3 regions of the Pseudoalteromonas sp. MMG005 genome follow, and region 2 is predicted to be linked to each of the others. Evidence: predicted binding sites of a transcription regulator. Region 2 holds the regulator's gene; each other region holds the start of a gene.
What was found. The regulator sigma-54, encoded in region 2, starts transcription at its own class of promoters, with help from an activator protein. The targets are predictions, from matches to a motif close to GTTGGCACGNNNNTNGNNT.
Positions count from the first base shown of each region.

Region 1: glnA (glutamate--ammonia ligase) is a predicted target of sigma-54. The motif match lies at 5,756-5,774, and genes of this name have one in related genera.
Region 3: fliE (flagellar hook-basal body complex protein FliE) is a predicted target of sigma-54. The motif match lies at 2,946-2,964, and genes of this name have one in related genera.

Region 1 covers NZ_JAGJEK010000001.1:424,358-432,856, forward strand. The annotation lists gene J8M01_RS02025 (GNAT family N-acetyltransferase) at 1-1,460, shown strand, start outside; gene J8M01_RS02030 (ABC transporter substrate-binding protein) at 1,534-2,541, shown strand; gene J8M01_RS02035 (CZB domain-containing protein) at 2,585-3,433, shown strand; gene typA (translational GTPase TypA) at 3,560-5,383, opposite strand; gene glnA (glutamate--ammonia ligase) at 5,840-7,246, shown strand; gene J8M01_RS02050 (DUF4124 domain-containing protein) at 7,362-7,862, shown strand; gene glnL (nitrogen regulation protein NR(II)) at 7,975-8,499, shown strand, end outside.
Region 2 covers NZ_JAGJEK010000020.1:71,274-79,772, reverse strand. The annotation lists gene pmbA (metalloprotease PmbA) at 1-1,269, shown strand, start outside; gene mgtE (magnesium transporter) at 1,321-2,679, opposite strand; gene J8M01_RS16410 (HPr family phosphocarrier protein) at 2,861-3,133, opposite strand; gene rapZ (RNase adapter RapZ) at 3,138-3,983, opposite strand; gene J8M01_RS16400 (PTS sugar transporter subunit IIA) at 4,000-4,452, opposite strand; gene hpf (ribosome hibernation promoting factor) at 4,455-4,742, opposite strand; gene J8M01_RS16390 (RNA polymerase factor sigma-54) at 4,771-6,273, opposite strand; gene lptB (LPS export ABC transporter ATP-binding protein) at 6,330-7,055, opposite strand; gene lptA (lipopolysaccharide transport periplasmic protein LptA) at 7,059-7,583, opposite strand; gene lptC (LPS export ABC transporter periplasmic protein LptC) at 7,573-8,127, opposite strand; gene kdsC (3-deoxy-manno-octulosonate-8-phosphatase KdsC) at 8,124-8,499, opposite strand, start outside.
Region 3 covers NZ_JAGJEK010000014.1:117,220-125,718, reverse strand. The annotation lists gene fliG (flagellar motor switch protein FliG) at 1-850, opposite strand, end outside; gene fliF (flagellar basal-body MS-ring/collar protein FliF) at 843-2,555, opposite strand; gene fliE (flagellar hook-basal body complex protein FliE) at 2,579-2,911, opposite strand; gene J8M01_RS12655 (sigma-54 dependent transcriptional regulator) at 3,071-4,468, opposite strand; gene J8M01_RS12650 (ATP-binding protein) at 4,465-5,574, opposite strand; gene J8M01_RS12645 (DNA-3-methyladenine glycosylase I) at 5,933-6,538, shown strand; gene J8M01_RS12640 (sigma-54-dependent Fis family transcriptional regulator) at 6,541-7,974, opposite strand; gene J8M01_RS12635 (flagellin) at 8,138-8,499, opposite strand, start outside.

The DNA.
Region 1 (8,499 bases), on a different contig from region 2:
CATTGGGCTTATTGGTTGCCAACATGCCAGAACATCAGTTTGTCATTTGTGCTGTGCAATATCGTGCGGTAAAAAGCTGCTTTAAACATTTAGCCATTGCGCAGAAGATCGAATACTTTGGTCATGAAAAACAACTTGCAAACTTACATTATATGCCGCCAGATCAACTGCTCCAAAACATGCCTTTACATGACACCATCATACTGATTGATGAAGCTGCTACCTTACCTGTTCCTACTTTAATGAAGATAGAGCAACAGGCTGAAAGCTGTATTTTCGCAAGCACCTTAGCTGGCTATGAAGGCAATGGAAGAGGCTATACCCTCAAATTTGCACAATACCTCGCTAGCAAGCACCCAAAATACCAACAACTTTCACTCACACAACCCATTCGTTACAACTCAGGAGACCCTTTAGAACACTCAATTAATCGATTACTTGCTTTAGATAGTCAATATATAGAATCCCCGCATTTTTTTCACAATGCAGTGCAGTTTATTGAATTAAGCCCCCATCAGCTCAGTCATAATGAGCAATTATTAGCACAGACTTTCGCCCTTTTAGTCATCGCACATTATCAAACCAGTGTAAACGACTTTAGACAATTGCTAGATAGCCCTAGCCAACGTCTGTTTGCTATTGCACATGATGAACACATTGTTGGTGTATGCTTAGTTAATTTAGAAGGTGGTTTAGATGATACGATTCAACAACAAATTAGCTGTGGTCACCGCCGTCCACAAGGGCATTTATTGGCTCAACAGTTATTTCACGTGCAGGGGCAGACACCTTTTTTAAGCGCTAAATGTGCTCGGATCGTACGTATCGCTATTGCCCCTCATTTACAGAATAAAAAATTAGGGAGTCAGCTTTTACAGTTTGTCGAACAAACTCTCGAACATACAGTTGATTACTTTGGTAGCAGTTTTGGTTGTGATCAACCTTTGTTAAGGTTTTGGCAGAATAGGGGCTATACACTCGTCAAGCTAGGCTATAAAAAAGATAAAGCCAGTGGTCTGTATTCTGCGATGGTCATTAAGAGCCAAACACAGTTACGCCATGAACAAATTCGATTACAAGCCCACTTTCAGAATATGCTGTCTTACCAGCTTATGAATCACTACTGTGAGTTACCCTCACCGTTAGTGCTCAGTATAATTACAGAATGGCCAAACAAACCCCTACCAACTGAACTTAAAGCGCAATTACATTTTATAGCGAATAAGAATTCAAACCTCGAACAATATACTGCCCTTATTTGGCAAGTGATCATATTACGCCCCTCTCTACTATCAGACATACCGCGCATTTCCCAACAGTTAGCGATTAGTCTATTATTACAAAATAATACTAAGGAATGGGTTCAGCATACTCTATCGCTGCGCTCAAAAAAGCAATTTAATATTGCATTGCAAGCTTTGGTGAAAGAACTTTATGCACGGATCTCTGTTAAAAATTAGTGTAATAATACTCTGCTACTTGTTATTACAGCCTCATGGTTTTGCAGCTCCGCCTAAAGATATAAAATTAGGCATGTCTACGGCACTCAGCGGTCCAGCTCAAGCTATTGGTAGTCAACTCAAGGTAGGCGCAAATATTTATTTTGAACAGCTAAATAAAAACGGAGGGATCAATGGTGCCAAAGTCGACTTACTTGTATTAGATGATGGCTATGAGCCCAGTCGCACCGTTAATAACACCCGCTATTTTATATATGAGAAAAAGGTTGATGCTTTGTTCAGCTTCATGGGCACACCGACGATTTCAGCGATCCGTCCACTACTAGAGCACAGCAAAATTTCTCTATTGATGCCTTTCTCTGGCGCTGACTTTTTACGCAACAACCGTACGCTTAAAATATTCAACTTACGACCTAGCTATTTTGATGAAGCCGAAGAGCAAATAAACTACTTAGTGAATGAAAGAAAGCACAAAAATATTGCTTTGTTTATTCAAGCTGATGAATTTGGTATTACATTAGAGAAAAGCCTCACAAAAGTACTCGCAGATAGAGGCTTAACCCCTTCCGTGATCACTCGCTTTCGCCGTAACTCTAGTAATGTAGATAAAGCACTCAGTAAAATTAAAGCATCTAGAGCAACCGCAGTAGCGCTGATAGGAACGTACAAGCCATTGGCAAAATTTATAAATAGGGCACAATTACGCGGTGTTAAAGCAGATTACACCAGTGTGTCGTTTGCTTCTAGTAAAGAGCTACTTAGCAGAATAAAGTCATCTCAACTGCTTATGATCACTGAAGTTGTGCCCAATCCATATAATTGTTCAGCACGATTATGTAACACATTCCGTACCCACGCAGCAGCATACCCTAACGTTAAGATTGATCATGTGCTTTTTGAAGGCTATTTAAATGCACTATTATTTAGTAAAGCTGCAACGCAATGCCCTCTTACGTTTAGCGACCAATGCATATTAGATAAGCTCTCCTTAATGCTTGAACATGATGCTGATTTACAAGAACTATTTAACCTAACATCTGCTGAAAAGAAATTACCGGTTTTCCGCTCATATTCATCATAATGTTCTATTCTTAAAACATAATTATAATTTTTTAGAGGCGAACATGGATTTAATAAACTTTCGAGTTGGACAAAAAACCATATCTCTTAAAATATTGGATATTTTGCTCACAGAACGTTATGAAGGGAACCTAACCTCTTTACCGAATGGAAACCCTAGCTTTTTAGGGGTAAAAGATTACATGGGGACTCCCACTCCTATTTTTGACTTGGGCCTGATCCTTAACAATCAATCTTCACAAGATATTAATCGTGCACTAATTGATTTACTTATACAGTATGAACAAGAACATAAATCTTGGTTTCAAGCACTTGAACACAGTATTATTAATGGGGCAGCTTTTGAAGGCGCACGCGATGCCAAGCACAGTGAGTTTGGTAAATGGTTTTATCACTTCCAAACAGATAACGATGATCTAAAAGCTATCTTATCGCGTTTTGAACAGCCACATTCACAACTATATTCACTTCCAGAGCAACTATTTTCGCTAGTAAACAACAGCCAACAGGAAGAAGCAAAACGACTACTATCAAAAGAGAAATCAACAACTTACACAAAGCTGATACGCTTATTTGAGTCGGCCAGAGAGCAAATAACCCTAGATCATAAGCCTATCATTGTGTTTACCACCGAAGATGGCCAGAAACCTCACATAGGTCTATTAGTCGACCAAGTAGAGGATAATATTCATTGCAATGAAAATGAAATTAAATCATTGAGTGAACTAACGAATATTGGTTTTGAAATTGATGCACAGACGAAAAAAATGATGCGGGGACTGATTAAACGAGGAGAAACACACAGTGTTGTCATTGACCCGAGCGCAATATTCAGACCTGAACACCTCAAAGACTATGAACCAGAAGAAACGGAGACATATGGGTTATTCTAACCCATACAACCTTAGCTCCTGAATATCACCAATTACCAAGGTAAATGTAAATATTATTTTTTAGAAAATAATTTGCTACAAAAATGCCGCTCATAAGAGCGGCATTTTTTAAATCTCTATTCGATATTAGTCTTTAAGTTGACGACCAGCACGCTTACGCTCACTTTCAGTCAATAACTTTTTACGAATACGGATATTTTCAGGTGTAACTTCTACCAGCTCATCATCATCGATAAACTCAAGCGCCTGCTCAAGAGACATTCTGATAGGTGGTACAAGTGTTTGTGCTTCATCAGTACCTGATGCACGAACGTTCGTTAACTGCTTACCTTTAAGCGCGTTAACTGTCAGGTCGTTATCACGGCTATGAATACCGATAACCATACCTTCGTAGACTTCTACACCGTGTCCAATAAACAACTTACCACGTTCTTGAAGGTTGAATAATGCGTTAGTTAGCGCTTTACCTGTTGCATTCGCAATTAATACACCATTCTTACGCTTACCAATAGTACCGCCTTTGTATGGGCCATAGTGGTCAAACGTATGGTACATTAAGCCTGAACCTGATGTCAGCGTCATAAAGTCAGTTTGGAAACCGATTAAACCACGTGAAGGCATCATGAAATCCATACGCACACGGCCTTTACCATCTGGAGCCATATCCGTCATTTCTGCTTTACGAAGACCAAGTTGTTCCATAATTGAACCTTGGTGCTCATCTTGAACATCAATTGTTACTGTTTCAAACGGTTCTTCTAACTGACCATCCACTTCACGAAGAATTACTTCTGGACGAGAAACAGCTAGCTCGTAACCTTCACGACGCATGTTTTCAATCAAGATACCTAGGTGTAATTCACCACGACCAGACACGCGGAAGCTATCAGGGTTTTCAGTCTCTTCAACACGTAGTGCTACGTTGTGAACTAATTCATTTTCAAGACGCTCAAGGATATTACGTGAAGTAACAAACTTACCTTCTTGTCCAGCAAACGGCGAAGTGTTTACAGAGAACGTCATTGTTACTGTCGGCTCATCAACTGATAACGGAGTCAATGCTTCTACTGCATTTACGTCACAGATAGTGTCTGAAATTTTCAGTTCACCAAGACCTGTGATTGCAATGATGTCGCCGGCTTGTGCTTCAGCAGCTTCGTGGCGGTCAAGACCTAAGTAACTCATTACTTGGCCAACTTTACCATTACGCGTTGCACCATCAGCACCCACAATTGTAACCTGCTGGTTAGGCTTAACAGAACCGCGTTTAATACGGCCTACACCGATAACACCGATATATGAGTTGTAATCAAGTTGAGAGATCTGCATTTGGAAGTCACCTGCTGGATCAGCATCTGGCGCTTCAACTTGCTCTACAATCGCTTCAAACATTGGTTGCATGTTATCTGATTCATTATCAAGATCTAATGTCGCCCAACCATTGATTGCTGATGCATAAATAACTTGGAAATCTAGCTGCTCGTCCGTTGCACCAAGGTTGTCGAATAAATCAAATACCTGATCCATAACCCAATCAGGACGTGCACCTGGCTTATCAATCTTGTTAATTACCACGATTGGCTTAAGACCTAATGCGAATGCTTTTTGCGTTACAAAACGCGTTTGCGGCATTGGACCTTCTTGCGCATCTACTAATAGAAGAACTGAATCAACCATTGAAAGTACACGTTCTACTTCACCACCAAAATCGGCGTGTCCTGGAGTATCTACGATGTTGATGTGGTAATCATTCCACTCAATCGCAGTATTTTTTGCAAGGATGGTGATACCGCGCTCTTTTTCGATATCATTTGAATCCATTACACGCTCTTCGTTGCCGCCGCGTGTTTCTAGTGTGCCTGATTGCTCTAGCAACTTATCAACTAGGGTTGTTTTACCGTGGTCAACGTGTGCGATAATCGCAATATTTCTTAACTTTTCGATGCTCATATAATTACTCAGAGAAAGTTGAATCTCAGTGATCCTAGTCGATCTACGCGATTTCACTAAATGTTGGCGCGCCAGAGATGTCCCAATATAGGATTTAAACGGCGCACATTATCCCTTATTACGGCGATGGATGAAAGTTTATCCAACATAAATTTTATGACTTTATCAAGTCATTGTATTTTTTAGAGGGTTTTCAGGTCTATAAATTGCACTACTAATAAATAATACTAAGCTTATTTTACTACGCACCATACTAGCGCGTTACATGCTGGCACGCACCATTACGAAACAACACCGCACCAAAATGGTGCAAAAATACATAAAGCCTAATTTAAATTTAATTTATATTAAGATAAATCAACACCTTAAATATTTGGCATGAAATACGCTTAAGGTAAGACAAGTCGCATCAATATAATGCTACACAAAATAATAACCCATCGAGTCGGAGGACACATGTCACAATCGGTTTTAGATTTTATTAAAGAAAATGACGTTAAGTTTGTAGATTTACGTTTTACAGATACCAAAGGTAAAGAGCAACACGTTTCAATTCCTCATCACCAAGCCGATGAAGACTTCTTCGAAGATGGCAAAATGTTTGATGGCTCGTCTATAGCTGGCTGGAAAGGCATTAACGAATCTGACATGGTTTTAATGCCTGACGCAGCTTCTGTTAAACTTGACCCATTTGCTGAAGAAACAACGATGATTGTTCGTTGTGATGTTGTTGAGCCAGCAACATTACAAGGATACGAACGTGATCCTCGCTCTGTTGCAAAACGAGCAGAAGAATATATGCGCTCAACCGGCATTGCAGATACGGTTTTATTTGGGCCTGAGCCTGAGTTCTTTGTTTTTGACGATGTTAAGTATAAAACTGATATGTCTGGCTCAATGTACAAGATTGATTCTAAACAAGCAGCTTGGAACTCAGATAAAGCATATGAAGATGGTAATACTGGTCACCGCCCAGGCGTTAAAGGGGGTTACTTCCCTGTTGCCCCAGTTGATGATTTCCAAGATTGGCGTAGTGCGACATGTTTGGTACTGGAAGAAATGGGTCAAGTAGTAGAAGCCCACCACCATGAAGTAGCTACCGCTGGTCAAAATGAAATTGCGACGCGCTTTAATACCATGGTGTTAAAGGCTGATGAGATTCAAGAAATGAAGTATGTTATTCATAACATGGCTCATTTATATGGTAAAACAGCAACATTCATGCCTAAGCCTGTTGTTGGTGATAATGGTTCAGGTATGCACTGTCACCAATCACTTGCTAAAGACGGCAAAAACTTATTTGCTGGTGATAAATATGGCGGTTTATCTGAAGATGCTCTTTATTACATTGGCGGCATCATCAAGCATGCTAAAGCAATTAATGCATTTGCCAATGCGTCAACTAACTCATACAAACGTTTAGTACCTGGGTTTGAAGCACCGGTCATGCTTGCATATTCAGCACGTAACCGTTCTGCTTCGATTCGTATTCCAGTCGTCCCTTCAGAGCGCGCTCGACGCATAGAAGTTCGTTTCCCAGACCCAACAGCTAATCCATATCTTGCATTCTCAGCAATGCTTATGGCAGGCCTTGACGGGATTAAAAATAAAATCCACCCTGGTGATGCGATGGATAAAGATCTATACGACCTACCAGCTGAGGAAGCTGCTGAAATTCCAACCGTGGCAGCCTCATTTGATGAAGCGCTAGCGTGTCTTGATGCTGATCGTGAATTTTTAGTACAAGGTGGTGTATTCACTCATGACTTAATTGATGCTTATATTGCACTTAAGTCACAGGAAGTGGAAAAACTGAACATGACAACTCACCCTGTTGAGTTTGAAATGTACTACAGCGTGTAATTACGTATTCAGATCATATGTGTTCTCAAGCCCGCAAAGCGGGCTTTTTTATGGAAAAGTAATTCACAACAGTCTAGAGTATTAGAGTATATTTTTGATATCAGGCAAGATCTAAATGCGGCTTTTATTTTTAGGGTGTTTTGTATTGTTTAGTTCATCAGTTTTAGCGGATTCAAAGGTGTACCGTTGGAAAGATGAGCAGGGTAATTGGGTCTTTTCTGATGTACCCCGGCAAGGCGCACAAGAAATACAGTTAAATAAATCAATGACAATGCCCGCTGTTGATACAAGTATACTCAATACGCAAGCAAGTCAAAAAGCGATTGAATATACAGCAAGTATTACCTCACCAAACCACGAGCAAACACTCAGAGAAAATACTGGCACCATCTATGTTACAGGGCAAATTCAGCCTAGCTTCTCCAATGGTTTAAAAGTGCAATTAACGTTAGATGGAAAAGCAACAGGACCTATGCAAACAAGCACAACGTTTGTCTTACATAACGTACCTCGAGGGGAGCACTCTCTACTGTTAAGGCTCTACAATGAACAGGGAAAAGCACTCGCGCAAAGTGATCCAACCACGTTTTATCTACACAGAAAAAGTATAAAATAATTAAAGTGTTACCTATTTAAGCGCCTTGAGTATTGCCTAGAAATAAAATCACTAATAATGCTATGCTACTATCGCACTACATTGGTGCAATATCTAATTAAGGTGAACCAATATGGAACAACTCCATGAGCAACTGCTCCCTGACTTGTGGCATAATTTAGCAACGTCCGTTATTTTACTCGATAAGAACTTTATCGTTCACTATGCCAATACAAGCAGTAGTGAACTATTCGGATTAGGTATTAAAAGGCTAATAGGTCAATCACTCCACGCGACCTTCAGCCATCACCACATAGATATAACCAGAATCAATCAATATGTACTAAAAGACGGTGTCGATTGCCAACAGCATAGAGTTGACGTGGTGTTTATCGACAATAGAGCCGCGACTTTAAATCTTCATGCTCGCCGAGTACACCTATTAAATACCACTTATATTTTAATGGAATTCCGACGTATTGATGATGAAGTGCGATTTGATCAAGCATCAAACCAAATGCATCAATATCACGCTGCGCGCACATTAATAAGAGGGTTAGCACATGAAATTAAAAACCCGCTCGGTGGAATTCGTGGAGCGGCGCAATTATTGCAGTATGAAGGTTGTCAGAGTGAGCGGGACCAATGTGCCGAATTA
Region 2 (8,499 bases):
AAAAAGTTAGGTGCGACGGCTGCTGAAGCTGCAATGTCAAGTACCTCCGGTTTATCAGTAAGTACTCGCATGGGCGAAGTTGATACGATTGAATTTAATCAAGATGGAGGCTTGGGGATCAGTGTTTATGTTGGTAATCATAAAGGGAGTGCATCAACTGCCGATTTGAGTCCCAAAGCATTGCGTTCAGTAGTAGAAAAAGCGGTTGATATTGCCAAGTTTACCTCAGACGACCCTTGCAATGGTGTGGCAGACAAAGCGTTATTAGAAATGTCACCACCAGATCTTGATTTGTATCACCCGTGGGATGTATCCCCAGAAGAAGGTATAGAGTTTTGCTTAGACGCTGAAAAAGCAGCGTTAGAATTTGATAAGCGCATAGTCAATTCTGATGGTGCAAGTTTTGCTAGCCATCAAGGTTTACGAGTTTATGGTAACAGTCATGGGTTGGTGGCAGGTTTTCCTCGTACTCGTCACACATTAAGTACGATGGTTATCGGACAAGATGGTGAGCAGATGCAGCGGGATTCTGCATATACAATTTCTCGAGAGAAAAATGGGTTAAAAGTGGCAGAATCAGTGGGTATTGAAGCTGCTGAATCTACGCTTGCTAAATTAAATAGCCGAAAAATACAAACAATGAAAACGCCTGTCGTATTTCGCGCTGACATTGCTAATAGCTTATTTGGGCACTTAGTGTCAGCCATTGGCGGTGGCGCTTTATACCGAAAATCAACCTTCTTGCTCGACAGTTTGCATACTCAGATCTTTAATTCGTGTGTTTCAATTAAGGAACGCCCCCATTTATTAAAAGGGTTAGCATCAAGCCCTTTTGATAGCGAAGGGGTGATAACTCAAGATCGCGATATTATTCATGGTGGTGAATTACAGACCTATTTAATGGCTAGCTACGCGGCTCGTAAGTTAGGCATGACGGCGACAGGACATGCGGGGGGGATCCATAATTGGTTAGTACAACGGACACATGATGACTTATGTGCTGTGTTAAAAACAATGGGTACAGGTTTATTGGTAACAGAATTAATGGGTCAAGGAGTTAACACGGTGACTGGTGATTATTCACGTGGAGCAGCTGGTTTTTGGGTTGAAAATGGTCAAATTCAATATCCCGTAAGTGAAATCACCATCGCTGGTAATCTAAAAGATATGTTTAAAGGTGTTCAAGCAATAGGAGGCGATATAGAAGTGCGAGGGAGTGTGCAAACCGGCTCAGTGCTTATTGAATCGATACAGGTGGCAGGGGAGTAAGCCTGTTGGACAAGGTTTAAAGGCCGATTTAGTGCCTTTAAACCTTGAGTTTTAAGTTAAAAACCAAGTCGCTGTGCCTAGAAAAGCAAATATACCGACAATATCAGTTACGGTTGTAAGTACTACGCTCCCCGCTAAAGCAGGGTCTATTTTCATTCTTTTAAGAATTATTGGGATACTCGCACCAGCGATACCAGCGGCAAGTAAGTTCATAAACATCGCAAAGGCGATAACAGCACCGAGTGTGAAATCCCATTTCCATAGTGCAACAACACCAGCTATCAATAATGACCAAAGCAAACCATTTAAAGCGCCAATGGCTAACTCTTTTCCGAGAATAAACCGTTGATTAGTTTGATTAATATGGCCAAGAGCAATCCCTCGAATAACAAGTGTTAGAGTTTGGCTACCAGCCACTCCACCCATGCTAGGAACTATCCCGTTTAGGACCGCAAGAACGGGTAAAATATCGAGTGTATTCTCGAAAAAGCTTGCAACAAAAGCAGCTAGAAGCGCGGTTAATAGGTTGATCCCTAACCAAATCGAACGGCGGCGACTACTTTGTAAAACAGGCGCAAAGGTGTCTTCTTCGTCATCTAAACCAGCCATACTGAGAAGACTATGTTCCGCATCCTCTCGAATAACATCGACGATGTCATCAATTGTAATTCGCCCTAGTAGGTGGTTATTATCATCGACAACCGCCGCAGAAATCCAATTATGACGCTCAAATAGTTGTGCGACTTCGGTTTCATCCATTGAAATAGGGATCGATTCTTTATCTTCGTCCATGAGGTCATGAACCAGTTTATCCGGCGGGTTGGTTAACAGTGTACTCAATGGCATAGCACCGATAAAGCAGTTGTCTTTATCTACTACATATAAATCATCAGTGCCGTCTGGTAGCTCGCCTTTCAACCGCAAGTAGCGTAATACAACATCTAATGACACATCAGCTCGGATTGTGACTGTATCGCTGTTCATCAGTGCGCCAGCAGAGCGTTCTTGATACGATAGCGCTTGAGTGGCACGTTCACGATCTTGTGTGTCCATACTACCGACAACGTCGAGGTAGATGGTATCAGGTAAGCCCCGTAGTACTTCTCCTAAGTCATCATCACCCATATCTTCCGTAGCGGCGGCAATAAGCTCAGGGTCCATTTTTGCGATAATGCCAAGACGCACATCTTCAGACAGTTCTTCCAGTACGTCACCTTGTATATCAGGGTCGACCAGCTTCCAAAGCTGGGTACGGACTTTGTGCGGTGAAGACTCAAGTAATAGGGCCGTATCACATGGAGCTGTTTCTGCTAAAATTCGCCTGACTTGAACAAATTGTCCACTATTAAGCGCAAGCGTGACTTGCTGGAGTTGTTGTAGCGTATAATCTTGTTCAAGCGCTTCAGGCATAGGCGTCCTAATTATGTTGTTTTGTTAGTATCTTTACGCGTACCCAGGTGATTTTATACTATATAATAAGAAATTGAGTGGTGCAGAGGTACGCAGCCTTTGGCTTGAGAGTTTAACGTACTTTAGAGTGTGTTGCCATGTGAGAGAGAGGTAATAATATTAACTTCTTGTGCTTGGAAAGTTATTCTTGCTCGTGAAATTTTTGTTCTATCAAGGTACCAATCGCGTTTAAGGCAGATTGAGCATCAGGCCCTTCGCACTTGATCCTTACGTATTTCCCTTGGCTACTTTCTAACAAAAGTAATGCCAAAACACTGTCGCCAGCAGCTTCTCTATCATCTTGGTATAAGGTAATTTTTGCGTCGAACTTGATGGCCAGTTGTGCCAGTACTGTTGCGGCTCTGGCATGCAGACCACACTTATTCTGAATTAAGAAAGTATCCTCATAACACATTGTATTAATTGTTTTGCTCACGATGACGGATCTGAACATTTGGATGAGATCGTTGAAAACTTTCTCCAATTGTTTGCGCTAAATACACAGAGCGATGTTGCCCGCCTGTACAGCCGATAGCGATGGTAAGATAACTGCGGTTATTACGTTCAAGATGAGGTAACCACGTTTGTACAAAAGTTTGAATTTGCCAAGTGAATTTTTGTACGATGCTATGCCCAGCTAAATACTCTTGAACGGGTTGATCTAAGCCCGTTAGTGGTTTTAGTTCTGGTTCCCAATGAGGGTTAGGCAGGAAGCGTGCATCAAACACATAATCAGCATCTTTTGGCATGCCGTGTTTAAAGCCAAAAGATAAAAAGGTAATAATTAGTTGTTTATCTTTTTTACCTAAAATCCGCTCACGGATAGATTCAGCTAACTGGTGGACACTGAGGTCGGTTGTATCAATAAATACATCGGCACTGGTGATCAGTACATCCAATAGCTGCTTTTCTTCTTTAATGGCTAGATCTAACGGTAAGTTATTTATAGAGAGTGGGTGTAGCCTGCGAGTTTCAGAAAAGCGTTTGATCAATGTTTGATCATCACTGTCCAAGTAAAATAATATCGGATTAGCAAACCCTGGTAAATACTCAAGAATATCGTTGAACTCTTGCTGTTGTTTTGGCAAGTTACGCACATCAATACTGACTGCAATTTTGTCATAGCTCTCAGACACGCTTCTAACCAAAGACGGAAGTAAATTGACCGGAATATTGTCAACACAATAGTAGCCTAAATCTTCTAACACTCTTAATGCAACGGACTTCCCAGAACCAGAGCGACCACTAATAATGATTAATTCCACAATTATCCCCTATTTACTAATCTTGAGCCTTAATAATACTATAGAGCTCGGTATCATTGCTGGCATGTCTCAATTGCTTACAGAACTCTTTATCTTTTAAGCTTTCAGCAATTGCAGCGAGTGTTTTCAGATGCTGTTGATTATCACCTTCAGGTACAATGAGTGCAACAAAAATATCGACTGGACGATTGTCTATGGCATCGAATGGAACCGATTTTTTACTAACTAATATCATCGCAAAAACTTGTTCGATACCTTGCATTCTGCCATGTGGAATAGCGATGCCTTTACCAATTCCAGTACTGCCTAGCTTCTCTCGTGACATGAGCGCAGATAAAACATCATGCTGTTCTAGGTGGGGTAACTGTTCATGTGTAAGTTCGCTAACGTATTCGAGAATACGTTTTTTGCTATTAAAAAGGACCGCAGCTTTACTGCAGTCCTTGTTGATTATTGAGCTAAGTTTCATGGTTAATGTCGAGTAAGCTTTTCTTTGTGTTTGATTACTTGTCTGTCTAGCTTGTCAACCAAACCATCAATAGCAGCATACATATCTTGATGCTCGGTAGAGGCAAATACTTCTGCTCCGCTTAAGTGTAAGGTCGCTTCGGCTTTTTGTACGAGTTTTTCAACATCTAAAATCACATGCACATTATTGATATGATCAAAGTGCCTTTCTAGCTTCGCAAACTTGGTGTTGACATAGTCTCTTAGTGATTCAGTTACTTCTACGTGACGACCAGTTAAATTTAGTTGCATAAGCATTTTCCTTCTTTGGTATTACGTCTTATATCAAGCTTTTACGCTGATTCGACGGTGGAATGGCTAACGACTCCCGATATTTTGCTATCGTACGTCGGGCCACTTTGATTCCTTGCTCTGCCAATATATCCGCAATTTTGCTATCACTTAATGGCTTAGCAGTATTTTCGGCGGCAATGAGCTTTTTGATCAATGCTCTAATCGCTGTGGAAGAGCATTCACCTCCGTTTTCGGTACTCACATGGCTCGAGAAGAAATATTTCAACTCAAAAATGCCCCTAGGTGTGTGCATATATTTTTGTGTTGTGACACGTGAAATAGTGGATTCATGCATCTCTACCATTTCAGCCACATCATTTAGCACCATAGGTTTCATTGCTTCAGGGCCATGTTCAAAGAATGCCTGTTGTTGCTGCACAATGCAATTAGTTACTTTCATTAACGTATCATTGCGGCTTTCTAAGCTTTTAATAAACCATTTAGCTTCTTGTAAATGCGAGCGAATAAATTGACTATCAGTGCTTGATTTCATTGAACGAGACATCGCCGCATAGTGATCATTGACTCTAATTTTCGGCATTGAATCAGGGTTTAATTCAACTAACCATCGGCCTTTCACTTTTTTCACAGAGACATCAGGTATGACATATTCAGACTCTTCGCGGATGATACTGGCCGCAGGTTTTGGATTTAAGCTGTGTATTAGAGTCATAACTTCTTTTAAATCGGACTCTTTCAGCTTAGTCTTTTTCATGAGCGTTCGATAGTCTCGACTTGCAAGTAAGTCAATGTGTTCGGTGAGCACGTGTTTAGTATGCTCCAGCCAAGGTGTACTTTTATCAAACTGATTAAGCTGGATACATAAACATTCTTGCAAGCTACGAGCAGCAATGCCGACGGGGTCAAATAATTGAATGCGTTTCAGGACAGCCTCAATTTCATCAAGTTCAATGGCATCTTCTGAACTCTCGTCATTAAGGCTTTCTAAGATTTCATCGGTCGATAAGGTTAATAAACCACCATCATCCACGGCTTCCACAATGGCGACAGCGATCCCTCTATCAGTATCACTAAACGGGGTCAGTTCTAGTTGCCACATTAAGTATTCATGGAGCGATTCGGTGGTTGCGCCTTGGTACATGTTTTCGTCTTCAGGCATAGGGCCGCTGCTTGTTGCTGGTGCAGCACTCATGTATTCATCCCATGTGACATCCATCGCAAGTTCTTCGCTAACAGTGTCTTTACTCATAGCCGCGTCTGCATCAAGCTCATAGTCACTGACTGGAGCTTCTTCAATACTGTCTGAATTAGATTCTTCTTTCGAGAGCTCTTTATGTTCTTTTTCTATATTTTCGTTGTCGTTTTCATGCTCTGATTCTTCAACTTCCAGTAATGGGTTGCTGTCCAAGGCTTCTTGGATTTCTTGTTGGAGATCTAGCGTGCTCAATTGCAACAAGCGGATAGCCTGTTGTAATTGGGGTGTCATGGTTAATTGCTGACCCATGCGCAGCTGTAACGATTGCCTCATGTATCTCTAACAATCCTTTCTATTAATCAATTATTAAAATTACCTAGATACTATAACTATAGCCTGAATTGTTCACCTAGGTAGACATCTCGAACAGTTTGATCGGCTAGCACGTGTTCTGGAGTACCTGATGCAATTAATTCACCATGTGAAACTATGTATGCTTTTTCGCACACATCAAGTGTTTCTCGTACATTATGATCTGTGATCAGAACACCTATACCGCGTTTTTTTAAATGTTCGATAATTTTCTTTATATCTAACACCGAAATTGGGTCAACACCAGCAAAAGGCTCATCTAACAGGATAAATTTTGGGTTTGCGGCTAAAGCGCGAGCAATTTCGACTCTTCGACGTTCACCTCCTGACAATGCCATACCTTGACTTGTACGTATATGTTGGATGTTGAATTCATCTAATAATTCATTAAGAATTTGCTCTCGATCAGGTTTACTCAGTTCATTACGAGTTTCTAAAATAGCCATTAAGTTCTGGTAAACGGTTAACTTTCGAAAGATGGAAGATTCTTGCGGTAAATAACCTATGCCTAGCCTTGCTCGACTGTGCATCGGTAACAGGGTGATATCGTGGTCATCAATGGTTACGGTACCGTTATCGCTTGGCACTAATCCAACAATCATATAAAAACTGGTCGTTTTACCTGCCCCGTTGGGGCCTAGCAAGCCAACAATACTGCCTGCCTCGACGGCAAGGCTGACATTTTTTACGACTTGTCGTCCTTTGTAGCTTTTAGCCAAAGCGGTTGCAGTCAAAGTACTCATTTATTATTTGCCTTGTTCTTTATTCGATTTTTTTTCTGGGACTAGAATTGTGTGCACTCGGCCAGTATTTTCATTACCTTTTTCAGCATTTATTAATTGTTTATCCATATCGTAAATTATGGATTGTGCTTTTATGATTTGGCCTGCTTGGTTAATTTCTGCATCACCTTTGATTGTCAGCTTTTTATTCGCTACATCATATCGAACCTCACTCGCCGTGGCACTTAATACGGTGCCATCAGCTTGTGTCTCGGTAAAACGCGCTGGATTACCTGTAGCGACAAGCAGTTGTTTATTTTCTCCTAATTCAGCCCGTCTATGCACTTCTAGGCGATCAGCGTTAATTTGTCTATTACCATGTATAATTTCAACATTTTGTTCAAAAATACCAATGTTGGTTTTTAATTGTGCGGTTTGCTTGCCTGCTTTAATTGATACTTGTGATGCAAAGTCATTATTGTTGGCCGCAAGCGCGCTGCTGAATGTAAGCCCAATAAAGGCTACGGTGACTATTAATCTATTGGTCATAATAAATGGTTCTAGTATGGTTAATTAGCTCTATAACATCGGTATTTAAATCGGCGTGCAGACCTTTACCTGTGATGAGTAAGTCTGGACCTGTGATTTCTACCGGTTGCTCCGATTGCATTAGTTTATTGATAATTTCAACTCGAATATGGTCCGCGTTGATATGTGTAATCATGGCTTTATCTGTTAGATTTTGCGCCACAACATTACCTTCCAAAATGAGTATGTTATTTTCGTATAATGTGGCTTCAGTTGCTGTGATTTTCCAGTTTTTAGGCCCGTTATATAAAGTAAAAATAGGTGCTTCAAAATGGCTAAAGCCAAGCTCTTGATATAATTCCATTTTATCCGCAGTTACTGTATGGCTACGAATACCCGTTTCATCATAAATTGTTTGTTGTAATTGTGTTGCTATATAATCTGGCTTAGCAATGACATCACTGGTACCGTTTTCTGATGAGGGGGGGTGGGTGAAGTAAGGGTACCACAACCATCCCATAATCATTGAAAAGATAATCAATAATGCAATTCGATTTATGGTCATGTGCTTGTTCCAGTGGTACCTAACGAGTGACCTTGTGCTAACATAATCAAATCGGTTAATTCACGTACAGCACCAAACCCTCCAGGTAACATGGTTGTATAATGCGCAACGCGCTTTATAAGAGGGTGGGCATCGTTAACTGCAACTGAAAAGCCCACTAATTGCATGACGGGCAAATCAGGGCCATCATCTCCGATATAAGCGATGTCTTCATCTTGTAAATCTAATGCTTGCTTTAGTGTGTCATATGCCTGCAGTTTATTTTCTTGGCCTTGATAAATATGCTGTACGTTTAAGCTAGTCATTCTTTGCTGAACAATCTGTGAATGCCGGCCAGTAATAACGGCAACTTGCACGCCACTATTGATTAGA
Region 3 (8,499 bases), on a different contig from region 2:
GTGCATCATCAGTGCCTTTGATAGCTTTCATCAACACATCTTGTTGAACTTCACGGAGAATCGCTTGAATACCTCTGTCTTCTACATCCAATAGGTTCTCAAATACAAACATTAAGTCTTGGATCTGCTGTGACATTTCTTCATCATGCTCACGTATAGAGTCCATTAATTGCCCTTCAACATTGGTATCTAGATAATTCATAATATCCGCAGCCGCTTTCAAGCCTCCCATTTTAGCTGCTTGTGCGCCCGCTTGACCGGCAAACTGTTTCTCCATAATTTCATTTAGTTCTTGTAAAGCGGCCGGCTGAACTTCTTCTAAGTTAGCAATACGCATAGTCAAATCTAAACGAACCTTCTCCGGGAATTGAGACAAAATCTCCGCCGATTGCTCTGGTTCTAAGTATGACAAAACAATGGTTTGGATCTGAGGGTGCTCATTTCGAATTATATTCGCAACTTGCTTTGAATCCATCCACTTGAGTGAATCCAAACCTTTAGCACCCGAACCCATGACAATTTGGTCAATCAAACTCGCCGCTTTATCTTCACCCAATGCAGCGGTTAATGCTTTACGAATAAAATCTTCTGATTGGAAGCCAATAGTACTGAAACTCTGTATTTGTTCAATAAACAGATTATGTACAGCACTAATCTTAGACTGAGATAAATCATCTAGTGCAGCCATCGACATACCGACTTTTTGTACTTGCTTTGGCTCAAGGTGCTTCAGTATCTGAGCTGCATCTTCTTCAGTAAGGCTCAATAATAAGATTGCAGCTTTATCAACACCATCAAGTTTTTCAACATCAAAGGTTGCCGGTAATTGTTTTTGTTCTTCATCAGTCATCTTCTGTTAACCACGCTTTCACTACTTGTGAGGAGAGTTCTGGCTCATTAGCTACTAAAGCTCGTACTGCTTTAAGTAAGTCTTCATCGCCATGTAAGTCTGGTAATTGTAATGTACCATCCGACGAGAAACCAACAGCTGCTGAATCAAAGTCGTTATTTAACATATCTAACGTGCTATCGCCTAAGTCAACACCTGAAGTTAATGAATCTTCATCAAACTCTTCTAATGTATCATCTGGGTAAATCAGGCGCTTCAACATCGGTCTTACAACCGCTAGAATTAGCACAATAATAACCAATGCTCCCATCACAAGACGCATTGTTTTCATAAACCACTCTTGTTCCCACAAAGGTAATTCCGCAGTTTCTAAAATGTCTTCTCGCACAAACGGCACTGTCACAACTTCAAGCGCATCACCACGCTGCATATCAAACCCGACACCACCTTGCAGTAACCGTCTTATATTATTTATTTCTTCTTGGCTTCTCGGCGCCATAGTTACGGTGCCCTCGGCATCTGCTTTAGCCAAATAATCAACCGCAACTGAAACACTGATCCTGCGTATAACACCACTTTGTTGGCGCTTATGGCTAATAGTGGTATCTAGTTCATAATTACGTGTTGCTTCTTTATGCGTTCTACTTGGATTTGCATTATTACGCCCATTGCCTTGCCCAGCAACTTCAGGAATATTTGAATTTACAGGAGGCTGATTCGTCAACGCACCAGGGATCCCTACTGCAAGCCCTCCTATATTATTTTCTTCGAAGGTTGTTTCACTTCTCACAGCCGGTAAATCAGGGTTAAAGCGCTTTTGTGTTTCTTCAATGGCGCTAAAGTCCATTGTTAAGTCAACCTGCGCTGTAAATTTCCCTAATCCAACTACCGGGATTAAAATACTATCAATTTTTTCTAAGTACTCTTGCTCTCTTTTACGTTCTAAATCATACTCTTTACGAGAACGAGCAGCCAATGAATCTTGTGACCCGGAATTAAGTAATCGGCCATTTTGGTTTGTCACAGTTACACGCGCCGGTTCAAGCCCTTGAACAGCTGAAGCGACGATATCAACAATAGCATCCACTTCTTCTCCATCCAAAGAACGACCCCGTTTAAGCGTGATTACAACTGTTGCAGAAGGCTTTTTTTCTCTTCTTGCGAATACATTTTCCTTTGGGATAGCCAGTAAGACTTTTGCTCTGGTAATCTCTTGAAGTTCTTCAATTGTACGCGCGAGTTGCTGCTCGCGACCGTGCTTTAAACGCTCTCTTTCTAATCGCTGGCTCACACCGAAACCCATATCTTGCATTAAAATATCGGTACCAGAGCTTGGCGACTGAGTAAAGCCATCTCGCGCCATTTTGAGTTTAATATTTTGGTAGTCATTTTCAGCAACCATGATGGTGTTGCCATCTAACTCATATTCGACCTTTTGCGCATCTAAAAAATCTAATGTTTGTACAAGCTCATCTGTTGGATACTGCCCTAAAGGACGCATGTCTGGTTGGCGGGCCCAAATGATGATAAAAATTGCGATCGCCAAACAAATCGCCAATGCTATTACCAAAGTAACTTGACGCAACATATCAACGCCACTTAACCCACTCAAATAGCCTGATTTCTGTTCTTGTTGGTCTTCAGATCCGCCATCGCCTACAGCGCCATCGGATAAAGCCAGTTCAGTTGATTGATTCGTTGCCACAGTTACTCTCCACTACCCAAAAATTATACTGGCATGCTCATGATTTCTTTGTACGACTCAACAAGCTTATTGCGAACTTGCACCGTTGCTTCAAAAGCAACGGAAGATTTTTGTGAGGCAATCATCACTTGAGAAAGAGAGACACTGCGATCTCCCATCTCCATGGCCGTTACTTTAGATTTTGCATCTTTTTGTAAGCCACTTACAGTATTAATTGCATCTGATAGCAAATCACCAAATTGTGCAGAAGATGTAGCGGCACTTTGTACTGGCATAGTTGCATCAGGTTTATTGCGTGTCGCCTCGATAGCGAGTGACTGCATTTCTTGATATAAAGTATTAGGTTGAATATTCATGTGCTGATCCTGTAAATTTGTTACACGCAGAATAAAGCATTAATCATGCCAACTAATTATCGATAAGAATCAATGAGTTAATTATCACTTTGATAGTGCCATATTATTGACAGGAGAAAAGCCAGACAGCGCTGGCTTCCATTCATTAATAAAAATTAGTCACGCCGGAAGAGCAATACCTAGATCTCGCATTTTAGCCAGCTTATAGCGTAACGTCCGCGGACTCATGCCCAGTACTTCAGCAACATCTTTACGCTTGCCTTGGTAACGTGATAGTGTCTCTAAAATAATCTGATGCTCTTTATCTTGTAGTTCACTTTTATAATCAGTACTTTCGCTTTGGACATCTACATTATTAGAACGCTCTAACTGGTAGTTCAACTCCACACTCACCGTATTATCTATCAGTGTAGGTTCTGGTAAATCCATAGTTTCAGTGTTTTCAATAAAAATGTCTTGTGCGAATATCGTATTGCCCTGTAATAAAATGAGGGCTCGTTGCACAACATTATCTAGTTCTCGTACATTACCAGGCCAATTGTGAGTTAGCAGTTTTTTCTTAGCACCATCATCAATCACAGGAGTTAATTTCCCCGACTTACTGCAATGTCTCGCGACCAAGTGCTCCGCCAATACAATAATGTCACCAGGACGTTGATGCAGCGGCTTCCACATAAGCGGAAATACATTAAGGCGATAATAAAGATCTTCTCTAAATGTGCCTTTCGCTACTGCTTCTTTTAAATCTCGGTTACTCGTAGCTAATACGCGCACATTTAACTCAATGGTTTTTCTTCCACCTAATCTTTCAACTTCTCTTTCCTGTAAAACTCGCAGTAACTTTGCTTGTAGGCCCAGTTCCATTTCCGTTATTTCATCTAACAAGATAGTGCCACACTGAGCTTGTTCAAACTTACCTGGGCATGCTTGAATTGCACCTGTGAACGCCCCTTTTTCGTACCCAAATAAGGTTGCTTCTAGCATATTTTCAGGTATGGCTGCGCAATTAATAGCAACAAATGGTGAATCTACTCGGTCAGACTTATCATGAATATAACGCGCAAGTACTTCTTTACCCGAACCGCTTGGTCCTAAAACCATAACACTTGCATCTGACTTTGCAACTTTAGCTGCTAACTCCAAAAGCTGTAAACTTTGCGCATCTGCTACAATCGGACCATCTGTTTCTTTCGTTTTCTCTGGCATATAACGACTAACCATATTAAGCAAGACTTCTGGTGCAAAAGGTTTTGCCATATAATCAATCGCGCCTAAACGCATTGCTTCAACCGCGTCATCAATCGTCGCATAAGCAGTCATCATTAGTACAGGCAAATCAGGGTAATTTAATTTGATGGTACGCAGTAAATCAATACCACTCATTGTCCCCATTTGAACATCACTCACAACCAGCGAGAAACGTTGCTGTTTTAACAAAATTACGGCTTCTTCAGCACTTGCAGCTTCTACACATTCAAGTCCAGCCAATTGTAATGTGTCTAACAATGCTTCACGCAAACCTGCATCGTCTTCAACGACTAATATAGAATGACTCATACAGCCTCCAATTGTTCCATATCAAATGAAATAGGTAACAACAAACTAAATTGTGCTCCCCCTTCCTCAATATTACTCACTTCGACCTTGCCTTTATGCGAGTTTGCAACAGAATTAACCACAGCTAAACCAAGCCCAGTACCTTGGCTCTTAGTAGTAAAAAATGGTTCAAATAGTTTACTTTTCAATGATTCATCAACGCCGGGACCATTGTCTGTTACAGAGATTCTAACTCTATCGGATCCGGGTTCTCGCTTAGCACTCACCACAACATGCGCATTAATCCCAATGATTTGAATACTGTTATGAATTAAATTTTGAATCGCACCGGCCAAGGCTGTCTTATTACCAACTATTGCAATATCTGGCTCTGGTAGCACCACATCTAATATACTTTCGTGCATCAATACCATCGCATCTGATCCAGCCTTAACTTCACTCAACAATTGCTGCATAGACACTGATTCAACAACTTGCTCCTCACCACTTTTAGCAAATAACAGCATATCATTTACTTGAGATTCTAAATCTTTAAGCCGTGACATAAGTTTCTCATGAAAACGTATTCGTGCAGTGCCTAACATTTTATTACTGCCCAAATTTGCGGCATAAAGCATAGCTGCTGAAAGCGGTGTGCGAACTTGATGCGCTAAAGAAGCCACCATCTTGCCTAAAGCGCTCAAACGTTGCATATGCGCCATTCTTGCTTGCAATTGTCGAGTTTCAGTGAGGTCGGTCATTAAGATAAGCTGCCCAGGCTCTGGGGTCAGCGCTGAGATATCTAGCTTAATCAAACGACCATCTTTAAGAGATACCTCATGACCATCATCTTGTTTCGGGCAAAAAGAGCGTTGAATAATGTTAAACCACTTCTCCCCCTCAAGTGGCTCACCTAACATATCTATGGCGATTTGATTGGCTTTAGCTACCATTCCTTGACCATCTAGCACGATCACACCAGCAGGCATTGTGTCAACTAAATGACTTAGCCAACTCGCCTGTTGGCGTAGGTCGCTCAACTCACCAACATAGGCCTCTTGTAACAAGCAAGGATTAAATTGCGACGGTGGAGTAAAGCTTGGATTTAAAATATGTGCTAAAGCCATAATAAAATTCTCAAATAAAAATTCTTATCATAGATAAAGCACAGTTCATGCCAGTTTTGTTTTCCTTTATTTTCAATGAATTACACAACAAAAACACTACCATTTTTTTGACGGTCACCATTAGCTTGGAAATACAAGTCATGTAGATGAAGCTCAGTATTAGGAAAAGGCCGTCGCTTTACAGATTCAAAGCATACCAATTCCTCTATATGTGGTACTTTATAATCAAAATGATAAAAACCAACGGACCGCAGTCAAAGCACTCTATCAATACCATGCCACTCAGAGAAGTGATATGAAAAATGATGCGCGGAACCAACCTGTTAGTAGCATTGTCTTGCTATTTCGGAGAGAAAATATGTGTACACGCTGTCTATGGGTAGACCAATCTAAGCCGGATTATATTGAATATCATGACGTGGAGTGGGGCGTACCCGTTATGGATGACCAAACGTTGTTTGAATTCATTACACTAGAGTCCGCACAAGCGGGGCTTAGCTGGTATACCATTTTAAAAAAGCGTCAAGGTTATAAAAATGCATTTCATCAATTTCGAGTTGAAGATGTTGCACTAATGACGGAAGCAGATGTAGAGCGTTTATTAAGTAACACCGATATTATTAGAAATAGGCTAAAAATACGCGCTACCATCAATAATGCGCAAGCATTTATTAAAGTTCAGCAAGAGTTTGGCAGCTTTGCACGTTATCAATGGCAATTTGTGAACTTCAAAGTTATTGTTAATGATATTGCAAGCAAAGAAGATTACCTTGCAACGAGCGATATCAGCATTATATTTGCTAAAGATCTAAAAATGCGTGGATTTAAATTCCTAGGTCCTACTACAATATATGCGCATATGCAGGCTTGTGGTATGGTAAATGATCATGATAATGGGTGTTTTAGAAAACAGGAAGTGATTGATACCTACCTAGATATGAATATAGAAGAACATCTAACCTAAATTTACTCTTTATTAAGGTTATACTTTTTCATCTTTTCAACCAGTGTCGTGCGGCGTACTCCTAAAACCTCAGCTGCGCGAGCTACGATATAGTCATATCGTTCTAGGGCTTGAGAAATTAAACTCACTTCTAATTCTGCCAAATACTCTTTTAATTCTATGCCTTCTGCAGGTAAAGAACCTAACGTTTGTTCACTTACTTGAAACTCAGGTTCTGGATCTTCGTCATAATCACTAAAACCGCCACTAAATAGTTCATTAAATGCGTCTTTTTCTCGCAGTTCTTCTGGGTACTCGGGCTCAAACGCATCAACTTCGATATGTCGATACTTATTCGGCAAATCCGTGACGTCTACCACTTTTTCAGGAAACATAATGACCATACGCTCAACCAAATTTGCCAACTCTCGTATATTACCAGGCCACGTATGTGCTTTTAAGCTCTCAATAGCACGTTCAGTAAATTTAGCACCAGTACCACTTTGTTCATTGACACGGCGCATTAGCTCCTTCAACAATAATGGAATATCATCCGCTCGTTCATGTAATGAAGGGTTTTCAATCGGGAAAACATTCAAGCGATAATATAAATCTTCTCTAAACTTACCACTTTCAATCATGTCTTCTAAGTTACGGTGAGTCGCGGCAATTACTCTAACATCTGCTTGAATCGCTTTCGTTCCCCCAACTCTTTCATAGCTGCGCTCTTGTAAAACACGTAATAACTTAACTTGCATTTGTAACGGCATATCACCGATTTCATCTAAAAAAAGGGTTCCACCTTGCGCTAATTCAAATCTCCCTTTTCTTGCAGAAATAGCGCCAGTAAATGCCCCTTTTTCATGACCAAATAACTCACTTTCAAGTAACTCACCCGGTATAGCACCACAATTAACCGGTACAAAGGGTCCATTATTTCTTTTTGACAATAAATGTACATTACGTGCAACAACTTCTTTACCCGTACCTGATTCACCTAAAATTAGAACGTTGGCATCAGTTTTTGCTACCTGAGAAATTAAAAAACGTACTTGTTTAACAGCGTCGGTCTCGCCAACCAATCCATCAAAAGATTTGCCATTCGTTTTATCCGATTGACCTGGAAGCATCCTGAGATACTGCTGACTGTCATGCAATAACTGCATAGTAACATCATGGCCAAATGGTTCAGTAATTAGGCCTATAACATTGGCTAAGCTCAATAACGGTTTAAGCGTTTCTCCAACAAGCAGAAACGGGGTCGCTGGGTATGATTTAACTACACTCTCATGTTGCAACTTAGTCAAAGCACCTAGTACGACGATCGCATCTGACCCTAACTTTTTCTCTTGAGATAAGAATTCGTCGTCAATAACTTGAGATGATTGCCCAACAAAGTTCAACGATGCACACAAGCTACTTGCTCGGTTATTATTATTATCGAGGATCAAAACCATCTTAACGAGTCCAACTTTCAAGGTGATAGTGTAAAGTTAAGATTGTAAGGCACTTACGGAGGGATGCAATACCTAAGTGGCAAATTTTTGACATCATCGCCAAAAAACTGCCACCAATTATACTTTGAATCAATATTTATTGATCAGATTGAGCTATTCGTCATTACAACAGTCCCAGTACTGATGATGCAGACTGATTTGCTTGGCCACGTAAAGCAATTGACGCCTGAGACAAAATATCATTTGCAGTTTGTTCCGAAATAGCTTGTGCATAGTCAGTATCTTGGATACGGCTTTGGCTTGCTGCGATATTTTCTTTTTGCGTCCCTAAACCCCGAATAGTACTATTGAGTGTATTCTCAAAAGCACCTAGTTGCGTGCGTTGCGTATTCAAATCTTTAGCGGCTGTATCAGCAATATCAATTGCTGCTTGAGCTCCAGCCTGAGTCGATACATCAACACTTGCAATTGCGCTTGCAAAGCTGCCATCTGTTGGGGTTATGTTTTGCGTTGAGTTTGCATCAG